Regions from separate parts of the Streptomyces sp. NPDC006691 genome, predicted to be linked through region 2. Evidence: predicted binding sites of a transcription regulator. Region 2 holds the regulator's gene; the other holds the start of a gene.
The links. Region 2 encodes HspR, which represses chaperone genes until heat shock. Its sites were predicted from a motif close to TTGAGNNNNNNNNNCTCAA; they were not measured.

Region 1 (7,711 bases), on a different contig from region 2:
AGTGTGTCGTACGCCGCATCGATGAGCAGGCGTTCCGAGCGGCCGTCGGAAGTGTCCATGAGGAAGCACCCGTTGGCGATGATCTCGAAATGCGCGCCGCGCTGCCGCAGCACGACTTCCCCGTGCGGTCCCTGCCGCCGGTCGAGGGTGGCGATGTCGTCCATGTCCGTGAGGATGCCGTCTCCGGCCGCTCCGCGCACGCGAGTTGTGGGGCTCGTACGGGTGGCGCGGCGAGCCCCGGACGCTCAGGATGTGTCAAAGGTTGTCCGATGTGGCGCACGCCATAGACGGGCCCGGAGACGATCACGGAAGGTGAGCCGTTGTACGGCAGGTAAGCGAGAACGGAACACGGCCGGGGAACGCGGGCGTGGCTTGATTCGGGGCGCGTACACCGTGCCCCGGGGAAGGGGCCTCTTCCGGTGCACCCGTTGGAAACCCGGCAGCCGGCCGCGTCGGCCACGCCGCTGCCCGCCGTCACTCCTGCTTTCGCTTCCGCCTCCGGCCCCGCGCTGGACGCGATCCCGCCCCAGCGGCCGTGGCCGGAGCCGGAGCCCGCCGAGCCGTCGGTTCGCGAGGCCGGGGCGGCGGCCGTCCCCGGACCGGAGCCGGTGGCCGGCGCCGGTGCGCGGGGCGGTCTCGCCCGTGTCCGGGGGCTGCTCCCCTCGCCCGCCTCGTACCCCTTCGCCTTCGGCTACGCGGTGCTGCTCCTGGTGACCTCGCTCTACAGCGAGTACGGCGACCAGGCCACGGTGAGCGCGTTGCTGCGCGGGTCGAGCACCGATGTGGCCCATCTGTCCACGGCGCCGGTCCTGGCGATCTTCGCGAGCGCCCTGTGGATAGCCGGCGGCATCGCCTCCCCGTACGCGATGGTGTTCCTCTTCGTCCTGGCCGCGCTGGAGCGCCGTATCGGCGGCTGGCGCACGGCCGGTGTCTTTCTGCTCGGCCATGTCGTGGCGACCCTGGCCACCGAGCTTCCGGTCGCCGTCTCGGTCCTGGCCGGCCACCTTCCCGCCAGCTCGCTGCACCGCCTGGACTACGGCATCAGCTTCGGCCTGATGGCCACGGTCGGCGCCCTCGCGGGCCTGCTCGCCCCGCTGCTGCGCTGGACCGCCCTGGCCGTCGTCGGCGCCCTGCTCGTGCAGGACCTCCTGGAGATGGTGGAACCGCTGGCGGCCTGGGGCCACCCGGTGGCCCTCCTGGCGGGCATCGCCTGCTGGCCGGCGGTACGGCGGGTGCGGCTCACACCTGTCACACCGGCCGGCTGATCCCGGCCCGGTCCTCCGCCCCTTCGTCGGCCAGCCCGTCGGCCCCCGTTTCGGCCCGCACGTCGGGCCGCCCGAACCGGGCCAGTACGTGCCACAGCTGCTTCACGTACTGGAGCACCTCGTCCCCGCTGCCGAACTCGGCCCAGGCCCGCGGCTCCCGTACGACGGACGCGGCGGCGTGGCCCAGCGTCTCGGCGCGCAGCAGGCCGTCGGCCGAGTAGGCGCGCACGACACGGGCGGCCAGGGGAAGCATCACGGGGCCACGGAATTCGGCGTCCACCTCGTGCGGCGCGAGCACGAATCCGGGGTGCCACTCGATCGGCACCCCGGTCGACGCGAGCAGCCGGGCGGCCGGGGTGCCCCGGAACGACGGGTCGAGCACGATGGCCTCCGCGTCCCGGGTGAGGACGACCGGGCCGTGCACCTGGGCCTCGACATACCCGTCCAATATCCGCCCGTGTATCCGCCCGTGCGTACCGGAAGGCACCCCGCGCACATCCGTCCCGTCCTCCACGAGCGCCGCCAGGACGCACCAGAAGGCGTCGGCGGTCCCCACGTCCTCCGGTCCGAGGTGGCTGTCGCCGTGGCAGAACGTGGCCCGCCGGTTCACCTCGGGGCGCAGCCGCACATGGCAGGAGCCGAAGCGGGGCGCGGCGCCGTCCGCGTGGCCGAGCAGGTTGAGCGCCCCGTACTTGGGCCGTACGCCGTCGGCGTGGTAGGCGCCGCCGAACAGGGACCGCTCCCACTCGTCCCGGGCCCCGCCGGGGAAGGCGGTGCGCCCGCCGTTGGACAGGCCCGTCTCGTACTGGCTCCGGTAGACCGCGTCCACCGCGAGCGCCTCGGCGACCGTGCGCCCGTCGGTGGGACGCGGCCGGTCGGGGTGGAAGTTGAGGGTGATGCGCGCCCGGTCCATGACGTGCGAGGTGAGTGCCTGCGCGTCCACGCCGCCGAGCCGGCCCGTGGCCCGGCGGGCGGCCGATCGTGCGGCGGTGCGGACGTGGGTGAGCGCGGCGCTCTGGGCGCGGGTGAGCGTCATGCGGCCGAATGTAGGCGAGCGGCCCGTTCGCCCGCTGCCGGATTTTCCGGCGGCGGTCAGCCTGCCGCCGGCTTGAGGACCAGGCTCGCCATGGGAGACCGGGTCGTCCAGCCGAGGGAGGCGTAAAGGGCGCGGCCCTCGGGGGTGCCCACCAGGATGCCGGTGCGGGCGCCCGCCTCGTGGGCGGTGTTCTGAAGGGTGCGCATCACCAGGCTGCCCAGGCCCCGGCGCCGGTGGTCGCCCGCGGTCTCGATCTGGTCGGCGACGGCGGTCGGGCCGGTCGGCGCGATCTGGCCGCGGGCCGCGAAGTGCCCCTCGGTGGTGCGGACGAGGACGCGGGTCACACCGCCCCGGGTCCATGAGGTGAGGGTGTAGCCGGCCGGCACCTCGGGCCGCTCGGCGGCGAGCGGGACCGTCATCAGGTAGCCGGGCCGGTCGAACTCCCAGCCCGCGCCGAGCCAGGGCCGCACGGTGTCGTCGTCCGCGAACAGCTTCAGCCAGGTCCCGGGCGCGCTCGTGGCGGCCACGAGCGCGCGGACGTCGGCCTCGGCGGGGCAGGGCAGTACGTGCCGGGACACGTGGTGGGCCTGTCCGGCGTCGATGGTCCAGCCCCAGGGCCGGTCCATCGGGTCGGAGGTTCCGCGCGACACGACCCAGCCGTCGATCCACGCCCGTACGAGGGCGGCCGTCCTGGCCGGGTCCTTCGTAGCCGCCTCGGTCGCTGCTGCCGTCGTCGTAGCCGTAGCCGTAGCCGTAGCCGTAGCCGTCGCTGGCGAGGTCATGTCCGCCCCCAGTGGTAATAGGTGAAATGGCTAACGGAACCTTACAAGTGGCGGCCGGTATTTGTCCCCCGCCCCTGGTTACGAGGGCGGCCCCAGATGATCGCTCAGAGCGAACAAGGCTCGGGGAACAATCCCCGACTCACATGCATTGAGTCGGCATAGCTCAACTTGACTGCCGAAGGGGAGATCATGGCTACCGAGTCCACGGCGAACACACCGACCGCCCTGCCCGTGCTGCCGCTCGACGACGAGGTCGTGCTGCCCGGGATGGTCGTTCCGCTGGACCTGTCCGACACCGAGGTGCGGGCCGCCGTCGAGGCGGCGCAGGCCGCCGCCCGGTCCGATGCGGGGAAGCCGCAGGTGCTGCTCGTGCCGCGGATCGACGGGACGTACGCCGGGACCGGTGTGCTCGGGACCGTCGAGCAGGTCGGCCGGCTTTCCGACGGCGACCCCGGCGCCCTCATCCGGGGCCGCCACCGCGTGCGCATCGGCGCCGGCACCACCGGGCCCGGCGCGGCCCTGTGGGTGGAGGGCACCCGGGTCGAGGAGACCCTGCCCGAGCCCCTGCCGGGACAGGTGACCGAACTGGTCAAGGAATACAAGGCGCTCGCCACCGACTGGCTGAAGAAGCGCGGGGCCTGGCAGGTCGTCGACCGCGTCCAGCAGATCGAGGGCGTCTCCGCGCTCGCCGACAACTCCGGCTACTCGCCGTTCCTCACCGTCGCCCAGAAGGTAGAGCTCCTGGAGATCGCCGACCCGGTGGCCCGCCTCAAGCTCGCCACCGAGCAGCTCCGCGAGCACCTCGCCGAGCAGGACGTCGCCGAGTCCATCGCCAAGGACGTCCAGGAAGGCGTGGACAAGCAGCAGCGCGAGTTCCTGCTGCGCCGCCAGCTGGACGCCGTGCGCAAGGAGCTGCGCGAGCTCAACGGCGAGGGCGGCGACGAGGACGAGAGCGACGACTACCGCGCCCGTGTCGAGGCCGCCGACCTGCCCGAGAAGGTCCGCGAGGCCGCCCTCAAGGAGGTCGACAAGCTGGAGCGGTCCAGCGACCAGTCGCCCGAGGGCTCCTGGATCCGCACCTGGCTGGACACCGTCCTCGAACTGCCCTGGAACGAGAGCACCGAGGACGTCTACGACATCCGGGGCGCCCGGGAGATCCTCGACGCCGAGCATGCCGGGCTGAAGGACGTGAAGGAGCGCATCACCGAGTACCTCGCGGTGCGCAAGCGCCGTGCCGACCGGGGGCTCGGGGTGGTGGGCGGCCGCCGCGGCGGCGCCGTGCTCGCGCTCGTCGGGCCGCCCGGAGTGGGCAAGACCTCGCTCGGCGAGTCCGTCGCGCACGCCATGGGCCGCAAGTTCGTCCGGGTCGCGCTCGGCGGCGTACGCGACGAGGCCGAGATCCGCGGCCACCGCCGCACCTACGTCGGCGCCCTGCCTGGCCGGATCGTGCGGGCCATCAAGGAGGCCGGGTCGATGAACCCGGTGGTGCTGCTCGACGAGATCGACAAGGTGGGCTCCGACTTCCGGGGCGACCCGGCCGCGGCCCTGCTCGAAGTGCTCGACCCGGCGCAGAACCACACCTTCCGGGACCACTACCTGGAGGTCGAGCTCGACCTGAGCGACGTGGTGTTCCTGGCCACCGCCAACGTCCTCGAAGCCATCCCCGAGGCCCTGCTCGACCGCATGGAGCTGGTCCGGCTCGACGGCTACACCGAGGACGAGAAGGTCGTCATCGCGCGCGACCACCTGCTGCCGCGCCAGCTGGAGCGGGCCGGCCTGGAAGACGGTGAGGTCGTCCTGGAGGATGCCTCACTGCGCAGGCTCGCGGGGGAGTACACCCGCGAGGCGGGCGTACGGAACCTGGAGCGCTCGATCGCCCGGCTGCTGCGCAAGGTGGCGGCCCAGCACGAACTGGGCGGCCAGGAGCTGCCGTTCACCATCGCCCCGGACGACCTGCGCAAGCTGATCGGGCGACCGCACCATGTGCCCGAGTCCGCCCAGGACCCCGCCGAGCGGCGCACCGCGGTGCCCGGCGTGGCCACCGGCCTCGCGGTCACCGGGGCCGGAGGTGACGTCCTGTTCGTCGAGGCCTCCCTGGCGGACCCGGAGACCGGCGCCGCGGGCCTGACCCTCACCGGCCAGCTCGGCGACGTGATGAAGGAGTCGGCGCAGATCGCGCTGAGCTTCCTCCGCTCGCACGGGGCCGAACTGGAGCTCCCCGTGGGGGACTTGAAGGACCGGGGCGTGCACGTCCACTTCCCGGCGGGCGCGGTGCCCAAGGACGGTCCGAGCGCCGGCATCACCCTGGTGACCGCGCTGTCCTCGCTGCTCTCCGGGCGGCAGGTCCGCACCGACGTGGCGATGACCGGCGAGGTGTCGCTGACCGGCCGGGTGCTGCCGATCGGCGGCCTCAAGCAGAAGCTGCTGGCCGCACACCGGGCCGGGATCACGACCGTGGTGATCCCCAAGCGGAACGAGGCGGACCTGGACGACGTCCCGGCCGAGGTCCTGGAGAAGCTGGAGGTCCACCCCGTCACGGACGTCCGCCAGGTCCTGGAGATCGCCCTCGCCCCCGCCGAGGTCGCGGTCGCCGCGGCCGCGTGAGACACCGGGGCCGGGGGTTACCGCCCCGGCCCCGGGCTACGCCCGGGTGGCCCGCTCGTACACCGAGCGGGCCTTCGCGTCGAACAGGGCCGCGGTCGACTCGACGTCCGTGTCGCCGCCGCTCAGGACGCCGATGATCCGGCCGAGCCGGTCCGGGCCCCGGTAGTCGATCAGCCAGGGGCTGCCGCTGGTGCCGACCCAGAACCCGCCGCACTCCATGCGCATCATGGCGGGCTCGTCCGGGTCCTGGCGCACGTCGGTGGTGCACATGACCGGCTTGTTGTCGGGGTTGTGGTCCGGGTCCGGGTAGCCGACGACGGTCGCGCGCTGATCGGGGCCCGCGCCCCACTCGGGCGTCGAGGCGCCGACCACGCTCTGTACGTTGCGGCCGTGCGCGTCCGGCTCCAGCGTGAGGAAGGCGTAGTCCGCCGCGTCCTCGTGGTCCGCGGTCCACCGGTCGTCGACCTGTACCGACCGCACCTTCCACTTCCCGTACGGGAACGTCCCCGGGGCCGCCCCGGAGAAGCCCGGCGCGAACTCCAGGGTGTCCAGCGGAAGCCCGGTCGCGCAGTGCGCGGCGGTGGCTACGACATTGCCGTGCGGACTGGCCACCACGCTCGCGGTGCAGGCGTGGTCGTCGCCGTTGACGAGGACGCCGACCGACGAGACCTTCCCGGCCGGTACCGCGCTGCTCTGGGTGCCGGGCGGCGGGGCCGCGGCTTCGCCCGGGGGCCGCTCGGTCTGCGGCGAGGACGCCACGGACCAGCCGCAGCCCGCACCACCGGCCGTGACGACCGCGATCAGGGCAACCGCCCGGCACACCGCTCCCAACCTGCGCATGCCCCCCATCCTTACTCATGCCGCGCCCGGGACGGGGTCACGTGTGCGACGGGTGCTCCGTACGGGGAGCCGAAGGGCCCCCGGCCACGCAGTGCCGGGGGCCCGCTCGGGTGTGCGTGGGTGCCGTCAGCCGTTGGCGAGCGCCTGGAGGCGGTCGTACGCCCCGTTGAACCGGGAGTGGTCGCCGACCGTGGGGCCCGAGGAGGTGTACTGCCACATCGTCTGGAAGCCCCAGCCGGCCGGCAGGGTGCCGGGGTCGGTGTTGTAGCGGGCGATCCAGAGCGGGTTGCTCGCGCCGAAGGCGGCCGAGTTGCCGGTGCACTGGGTCCACCAGCTGGTCGCGGTGTAGATCACCGCGTCCCGCCCGGTACGGGCCCGGTACTGGTCGAGGAAGTCGCCGATCCAGCTGACCATGCCGGCCGCCGACTTGCCGTAGCAGGCCGCGCCGTACGGGTTCCACTCGATGTCCAGGGCGCCCGGCAGGGTCCGGCCGTCGCGCGACCAGCCGCCGCCGTGGTCCACGAAGTAGTCGGCCTGGGCGGCGCCGCTCGTCGTGTCGGGGGTGGCGAAGTGGTACGCGCCGCGGATCATGCCGACGCCGTACGAGCCGTTGTACTGCTGGGCGAAGTTGGGGTTGGTGTAGTACGTGCCCTCGGTGGCCTTGACGTAGGCCCACTTCACCCCGCTGTTCCACAGGGTGGACCAGGCGACGTTGCCGTTGTGGCTGCTGGTGTCGACACCCTCGGTCTGCGCGGCCTGTACGGCACGGGTGTCACGGGGCAGCCCGCCCACCCCGTCGTGCTTGGCCACGCCCATACCCAGGGTCGCGGAGCCGCGCGCGGGGATGTCGGCGGCGCCGGCCGTACCGGTGAAACCGAGGACGAGGGCGAGGGAGGAGAGGAGGATCCCGGCCGCGGCGAGGGGGCCGCGGCGGGCCGTTCCGGATCTGTGCACGGGCATTGCGTGCCTCCGAAAGGCTGTGTGGGGGTGGGGAGATGACGTCCTGGGTCGACATGGCGACGACGTATCGCTGTGGACATGTCAGGGATGCCAGAGATGACGCTACGCACGTAGACCGTTGGCGGGAAAGGGGCTCCAGGCTATGCCGTTGGTTCAGACCTGTGGTGGTGACGACACGCTGCGGGAACGGCGTGGCCCGGCGGAAACTTTCAGCCGCGGCCCCT
Region 2 (7,711 bases):
GCCCCGGCCGGGGACGCTGCCAAGGACATCGCCCTTCAGGCCCAGCTGGACCAGGCCCAGACGGCGCTCAACGAGCGCACCGCGGACCTCCAGCGCCTCCAGGCCGAGTACCAGAACTACCGCCGCCGTGTGGAGCGGGACCGCGTCACGGTCAAGGAGATCGCCGTCGCCGGCCTCCTGACCGAGCTGCTGCCCACGCTCGACGACATCGGCAGGGCCCGCGAACACGGCGAACTGACCGGTGGCTTCAAGTCGGTGGCCGAGTCTCTTGAGACGGTCGCCGCCAAGATGGGCCTCCAGCAGTTCGGCAAGGAGGGCGAGCCCTTCGACCCGACGGTCCACGAGGCCCTGATGCACAGCTACGCGCCGGACGTCACCGAGACGACCTGCGTGGCGATCCTGCAACCGGGATACCGGATCGGCGAGCGTACGATCCGCCCCGCGCGGGTCGCGGTGGCCGAGCCCCAGCCGGGGGCGGCCGCCAAGGAAGAGAAGTCGAGCGACGAGGAGAGCGGTGGCCCCGACAAGGGCTGACGCAGCGGTCATGAGAGCCGTGATCGTCCGGAAGGAGGGACGTCGATGAACACGAAGGACTTCGTCGAGAAGGACTACTACAAGGTTCTCGGCGTCCCCAAGGACGCCACGGACGCCGAGATCAAGAAGGCGTACCGCAAGCTGGCGCGCGAGAACCACCCCGACGCCAACAAGGGCGACACCAAGGCGGAGGAGCGCTTCAAGGAGATCTCCGAGGCGAACGACATCCTCGGCGACCCCAAGAAGCGCAAGGAGTACGACGAGGCGCGCGCCCTGTTCGGCAACGGAGGCTTCCGGGCCGGGCCGGGCGCGGGCGGCGGCAGCTTCAACTTCGACCTGGGCGACCTGTTCGGCGGGCAGCAGCCCGGCGGGGGCGGCGCGGGTGCCGGCGGCTTCGGCGGCGGGCTCGGCGACGTGTTCGGCGGCCTGTTCAACCGGGGCGGCGCGGGTACCGGCCAGCGCACCCAGCCGCGCCGCGGCCAGGACCTGGAGTCCGAGGTGAGGCTCAGCTTCACCGAGGCGGTCGACGGGGCCACGGTCCCGATCCGGCTGTCCAGCCAGGCCCCCTGCAAGGCCTGTTCGGGCACCGGCGACAAGAACGGCACGCCCCGGGTGTGCCCGACCTGCGTCGGCACGGGACAGGTCTCGCGCGGCTCGGGCGGCGGCTTCTCGCTGACCGACCCGTGCGTGGACTGCAAGGGCCGCGGCCTGATCGCCGAGAACCCGTGCGACGTCTGCAAGGGCAGCGGCCGGGCGCGCTCCTCGCGCACCATGCAGGTCCGCATCCCGGCCGGCGTCAGCAACAACCAGCGCATCCGCCTGCGAGGCAAGGGCGCGCCGGGTGAACGGGGCGGCCCCGCGGGCGACCTGTACGTCGTGGTGCACGTCGACGCGCACCCGGTGTTCGGCCGCAAGGACGACAACCTGACGGTCACGGTGCCGGTCACCTTCACGGAGGCCGCGCTCGGCGCCGAGATCAAGGTGCCCACGCTCAGCGGTCCGCCGGTCACCCTGAAACTGCCCGCGGGCACCCCCAACGGCCGTACCATGCGGGCCCGCGGCAAGGGCGCGGTCCGCAAGGACGGCACCCGGGGCGACCTGCTCGTCACGGTCGAGGTGACCGTGCCGAAGGAGCTGGACGACAAGGCCCGCGAGGCCTTGGAGACCTACCGCGAGGCGACCGCGGGCGAGGACCCGCGGGCAGAACTGTTCCAGGCCGCGAAGGGAGCATGACATGGACCCCCGCCAGCGCCGGCAGCCTCCGTTCGGCGGCCGGGCGTACGAGCTGACCGACGAGACGCCGGTGTACGTCATCTCGGTGGCGGCCCAGCTCTCCGGTCTGCACCCGCAGACCCTGCGGCAGTACGACCGCCTCGGCCTGGTCTCGCCCGACCGCACGGCCGGGCGCGGCCGGCGCTACTCGGCCCGCGACATCGAACTGCTGCGTACGGTGCAGGAGTTGTCGCAGACCGAGGGCATCAACCTGGCGGGCATCAAGCGCATCATCGAGCTGGAGAACCAGGTGGCGGCGCTCCAGGCCCGCGTCGCGGAGCTGTCCTCCGCGGTCGAGGGCGCGGCCGTCGCCATGCAGCAGCGCGAGGCCCAGGTGCACGCCTCCTACCGGCGGGACCTGGTCCCGTACCAGGACGTCCAGCAGGCCAGCGCGCTGGTCGTCTGGCGGCCCAAGAGGGCGTCGGAGTAGCCCTGTCGGGTCCGGCTCCTCCCAGCGCGGCACAGGCCCGCCGTTCCGTTCCGGGGCGGCGGGCCTCGCGCGTGCCGAGCCGCCGTGAACCGGTCACCCGATCGGGATAGGGTCATCGGTCTCGGTGGCAGGGAGGCGGGCAGGGGCATGGCTGAGCAGGTGGCGCATCCGCACGGCGCGGACCGGCTGTGCCCGCCCGCGGAACGGGTGTACGCGGACGCGCTGCGGGCCGGGCGGATCGCGCGCGCGGACGCGCGCGGGGCCACCTGTCTGATCGACCTCGGTCTGCTGCACCCCGACCCGGCCGCCCTCGACTGGCTGCTTCCGACCTCCCCGCAGGCGGTGATGGCCCGGCTGCTGCGCGGCATCCACGAGGACATCGCGGCGAGCCAGGCCCGCACGGGTGTGGTGGCGGCGGCGTTCGAGCGGTTCGCGGCCCTCGGCGCACCGGCGGCGGCCGACAGCGAGGCCATCCGCGTCCTGGACGGCATCCCGCGCATCAACGCGGCCATCGACGACGCGATAGCCGGCTGCTCCACCGAGTCGCTCACCATCCAGCCCCGCGGCATCCGGCCCGAGCACATCCTGTCACAGGCCCTGCCGCGCGCCCTGGACATGCTGGACCGGGGGGTGCGCATCCGCACCCTCTACACGCACGTGGCCCGCCACGGCCCCGGACTCGCCGACTACCTGCACCAGTTGGAGGGCCGGGCGGTCGAGGTGCGCACCCTGGACGAGGTGACCGACCGGCTGCTGCTCTTCGACCGTACGGTGGCGATCATCCCGGCCGCCGCGGACGACACCAGCGCCCTGGAGCTGCGCCACCCGGCGCTCGTCGAATACCTCGCCACCGTCTTCGAGCGGCTGTGGCGGCTCGGGGTGCCGCTGGGCGACGCGGTGCCCGCGGTCACCGACCTCAAGGGCATCACGCATCGCGAGCGGGTCATCGCGGCGCTGCTCGCCGAGGGGCATCAGGACGCGGTCGTCGCCCAGCGGCTCGGCATCAGCGTGCGCACCTGCCGCCACCACATCAGCCGTCTCGCGGCGGCGCTCGGCAGCAGCAGCCGCACCCAACTCGGCGTCCGCATCGCCCAGTCGGGGCTCGACGCGCACCCGCGCTGATCCACTGGTACAGCTGTCATGCGGACATGTCGGCCTTTGTTCCGCCTCCAGTTGATGCAGTGCAGCAACATGACGGTGGTGGCCGAGCGGCTCGCGATGCATCGTGGTGGGCAGTATGAACAGCTCGACTCACGGGGATGCGGGGCCGGACGGCGGCGTGGTGGACGCCGCGGCCGTGGCCCTGCTCGTGCGCGGCATCCACGACGGCCTCGCCGAGACGCGCCGCCGCGCGGGCGCGGTGGCCGAGGCCTTCGAGCGGTACGCCTCGCTCACCCCGGGCGCCCCGCGGCCCGGCCAGGCCGTCCGGGTGCTCGACGGCTTCGAGGCGATCGACGGGGCCATCGCCGCGGCCTCCGCCGCCTGCGTCACCGAGATGCTGACCGTGCAGCCCGACGGGATCCGCTCGCCGAGCATCCTGGCGCACGCCTCGACCCGCGACCCGGCGCTGGTGGCCCGCGGCGCGCGGATGCGCACCCTGTACACCCACGTCGCCCGGTACGGGCCGGCCCTGGGCGCCTATCTGGAGCGGCTCGGCGACGGCGCCGAGGTGCGCACCCTGGACGAGGTCATCGAGCGGATGATGGTCTTCGACCGCACGGTGGCGTTCCTGCCCGCCAACGCGGAGCGCACCAGCGCGCTGGAACTGCGCCAGCCCGCGCTCGTCGGGCATCTGGTGACCTACTTCGAGTGCCTGTGGAACCGGGCGGTCCCGCTGTCCGAGCCGGTTCCGGCGGCGACCGGCATCGCGGGCATCACGCATCGCGAGCGGGTCATCGCGGCGCTGCTCGCCGAGGGGCATCAGGACGCGGTCGTCGCCCAGCGGCTCGGCATCAGCGTGCGCACCTGCCGCCACCACATCGGCCGTCTCGCGGCGGCGCTCGGCACCTCCAGCCGTGCCCAGCTCGGCGTGCGCATCGCCCGGGCCGGTCTCGGCGGCCCGGCGTGAGCGGCTCAGGCGTCCTGGTCCAGGATGCCCGACTGGGCGATGAGGTAGCCGAGTTGGGCCCGGCTGCCGCTGCCGAGGGCGGCGGCGAGCTTGGCGATGTGCGCACGGCAGGTGCGGACGTTCATGCCGAGCCGGCGCGCTATGGCCTCGTCGACATGCCCCTCCACCAGGAGCTTGGCGATGGAGCGCTGGACGCCGGTGATGCCGGCGGTCTCCAGGTGGTAGGGCACCTCGTCGTCCCACGGGACGGCGTACTGCCAGAACTGGTCGAAGACCCCGACCAGGTACTGCACGAGTCCCTCGTGGCGCAGTTCCAGGGCGACTTGGCGGTCGCTGCGGGCGGGGATGAAGGCGACCTTGCGGTCCATGATGATGAGCCGGTCGATGATCTCTTCCAGGGTGCGCACCTCAAGCCCGTACGGAGCGATCCGTTCCACATAGCCGATGGTGGCGCTGTGGTGGCGGGCGGTGTGCTGGTAGAGGGTGCGCATCTGGACACCGCGGGCGACCAGCGGCTCGATGCGCCGCAGGGCCGCCTCGAAGGTCTCGGGGCGGCGGCCGCTGCCCGGCTGGATGACGAGGAGTTCCTCGCTGCACTCGTCGATCACGCGGTCGAGCGTCGCGTTGATCAGTTCCAGGCCTTCGAGGACGGTGATCGCGTGGGTGCCGCTGAGCGAGGGCGTCGCGATCGACATGAACGGCTCGAAGGTGTTGGCGAGGGCGACCGAGAGCTTCCGGCGCTCCTGGATCTCGCGTTCCAGCGGCTGGGTCAGCAGGTTGAGCACCACGGTGGGGGGAACCGGCCGCAGGAGCTGTGCGTCGTCCGGATCGGGGCGCAGCAGGGTCAGGTCGACCAGACACGGGGCGGAGTCGGCCTCTGAGCGGGTAATCCCGCCCGTACGCAGGGCAAGGGCGTACAGAGCCGTTCCTGTCTCGCACAGATCAACTGGGCCGTGATCGTGTCCTATATGCCCCTGTTTCAACCTAGTTGCACCCCCCTCATCCTTTTGAATTACAGGAACATGATGCCTGGCTGCGCTGGTGCAAGTGGTCGGAGTGGGCCATCGTCGTATCCGCGGGGGGAGGTAATGATCAAAAGAGGTGGAGATCGGCCATGAGCAGGATGGTTCGAGCACTAAGCACGACAGCCGTTGTGGCGGCTGCTCTCTGCGCTCTCTCGGCGCCTGGGGACATTTCTTGGGAGACCCACCCCGCGAAGTCCGGAGTCACGACCGCCTCCGACATCAGCTGGGAGATCGCACCGAAGGGCGCGAACACGGACATCTCCTGGGAGTCCGCACCTGCGGGTGCTGTCGCATGAGCTTTCCGCCCGACGACCGCACCTTCCGGCGCGAAATGGCCACGGCCTATCGCTCGGGGTGGCACTTCATCGACCTCGCCACAGCAGTTCCGTTCCGTGGCGATTCGTTGATGGTCACCCTGCTCGGTGAGCCGATCCTGATCGCCCGTGAGGACGACGAGGACGTCCGTGCCTACCGGTGTCTGCGCCGGCCGCGCGGGGCACCGCAGCCCATTCGCTGTGTGGTCCGGTACGGCATGGTCTTCGTGAATCTCGACCAACGTGACCACCAGCTTTTCGAGTCGGAGACACAGCCCGATTCATCCACCGCCACCCCCCGCAGTGCCTGACGCGATCCCCCGTCGTTGTACATCGCGCAGGTGCTTCCCCCACACAGCGGCGCCATCGTGGACCTGAACACGGTGGCGCCGCTGTGCTGCCCGGGGGCGGAAGGCCGCGTCAGACGTTGCCCATCGCCCGGGTCAGCCTGATCTCGATCAGCACCCGCCGCGGGTTCTCCCGCGGCACCCGCTGGTAGCGCTCGGTGTAGCGCGCCTCCGCGTCCGCGATCAGCTCGGGTTCCGTGCGGACGAACGCGCGGCCTTCGAGCGTCGCCCAGCGCCTGCCCTCCAGCTGGCACAGCGCCACCCGCGCGCCCGCCGGGTCCGCCTCGGCCGCCGCCCGGATGTTGGCCGCTTTTCGGCTGTCCCCGCTGGTGATGATCCGAGCCAGGCCCGCCTCCGGGTCGTAGGTCGCCCCCACCGGCACCACGTGCGGCGAGCCGTCGGGCCGCGGCGTCGTCAAGGTGCAGATGTGGCGCTCGCGCCAGAAGCTGAGATAGGCGCCGTCGGGCCTGCGTACGTCATGAGCCATGGCCCAGAAACCTAGCGCAGCCGGTCCGCCGTCATTCCTTTCCCTCGCCTTGAGCGGAATGGACTCAACTTTGTGTACGTTGGAAGGGTCATAGGAACTGCCCGCCCTGACCGACGTACGACGAGGAGGAGCGAACGCACGTGGATGCCGAGCTGACCAACAAGAGCCGGGACGCGATCAACGCCGCAAGCAGCCGGGCCGTCGCCGGGGGCCACCCGGATCTGACCCCCGCGCATCTGCTGCTCGCGCTCCTGGAGGGCGAGGACAACGAGAACATCGTCGACCTGCTCGCCGCGGTGGACGCGGACCAGGCCGCCGTGCGCTCCGGCGCCGAGCGGCTCCTGGCCGCGCTCCCCAGCGTGACCGGCTCGACCGTCGCCCCGCCGCAGCCCAACCGGGAACTCCTGGCCGTCATCGCGGACGCGGCCCAGCGCGCCAAGGAGCTGGGCGACGAATACCTGTCGACCGAGCACCTCCTCATCGCCCTCGCCGCCAAGGGCGGGCAGGCCGGTGAGATCCTCTCCGAGCAGGGGGCGAGCGCGAAGAAGCTCCTTGCCGCGTTCGAGACGAGCAGGGGAGGGCGCCGGGTGACCACACCCGACCCGGAGGGTCAGTACAAGGCGCTGGAGAAGTTCGGTACGGACTTCACGGCGGCCGCACGCGAGGGCAAGCTCGACCCGGTCATCGGCCGGGACCAGGAGATCCGCCGGGTCGTCCAGGTGCTGTCCCGGCGCACCAAGAACAACCCGGTGCTCATCGGTGAGCCCGGCGTCGGCAAGACCGCCGTCGTCGAGGGCCTCGCCCAGCGCATCGTGAAGGGCGACGTACCGGAGTCGCTGAAGAACAAGAGGCTGGTCTCGCTCGACCTCGGCGCGATGGTCGCGGGGGCGAAGTACCGCGGCGAGTTCGAGGAGCGTCTCAAGACCGTCCTCTCCGAGATCAAGGAGAGCGACGGCCAGATCATCACGTTCATCGACGAGCTGCACACCGTCGTCGGCGCGGGCGCCGGCGGCGACTCGGCGATGGACGCGGGCAACATGCTCAAGCCGATGCTGGCGCGCGGCGAGCTGCGCATGGTCGGCGCGACCACGCTCGACGAGTACCGCGAGCGGATCGAGAAGGACCCGGCCCTGGAGCGCCGCTTCCAGCAGGTCCTGGTCGCCGAGCCGTCGGTCGAGGACACCATCGCGATCCTGCGCGGGCTCAAGGGCCGCTACGAGGCGCACCACAAGGT

Region 1: the regulator HspR is predicted to act here: its motif matches at 3,232-3,250, upstream of lon (endopeptidase La).

What each region holds. Positions count from the first base shown of each region.
Region 1 covers NZ_JBIAGW010000032.1:28,973-36,683, reverse strand. Annotated here, with positions in the region: gene ACFYNP_RS36310 (spermidine synthase) at 1-164, opposite strand, end outside; gene ACFYNP_RS36305 (rhomboid-like protein) at 420-1,265, shown strand; gene ACFYNP_RS36300 (DUF3626 domain-containing protein) at 1,249-2,301, opposite strand; gene ACFYNP_RS36295 (GNAT family N-acetyltransferase) at 2,358-3,083, opposite strand; gene lon (endopeptidase La) at 3,273-5,687, shown strand; gene ACFYNP_RS36285 (trypsin-like serine peptidase) at 5,724-6,527, opposite strand; gene ACFYNP_RS36280 (lysozyme) at 6,654-7,487, opposite strand.
Region 2 covers NZ_JBIAGW010000001.1:337,098-344,808, reverse strand. Annotated here, with positions in the region: gene grpE (nucleotide exchange factor GrpE) at 1-534, shown strand, start outside; gene dnaJ (molecular chaperone DnaJ) at 580-1,767, shown strand; gene ACFYNP_RS01530 (heat shock protein transcriptional repressor HspR) at 1,769-2,236, shown strand; gene ACFYNP_RS01525 (LuxR C-terminal-related transcriptional regulator) at 2,384-3,358, shown strand; gene ACFYNP_RS01520 (helix-turn-helix transcriptional regulator) at 3,474-4,304, shown strand; gene ACFYNP_RS01515 (helix-turn-helix transcriptional regulator) at 4,310-5,287, opposite strand; gene ACFYNP_RS01510 ((2Fe-2S)-binding protein) at 5,622-5,954, shown strand; gene ACFYNP_RS01505 (pyridoxamine 5'-phosphate oxidase family protein) at 6,064-6,477, opposite strand; gene clpB (ATP-dependent chaperone ClpB) at 6,618-7,711, shown strand, end outside.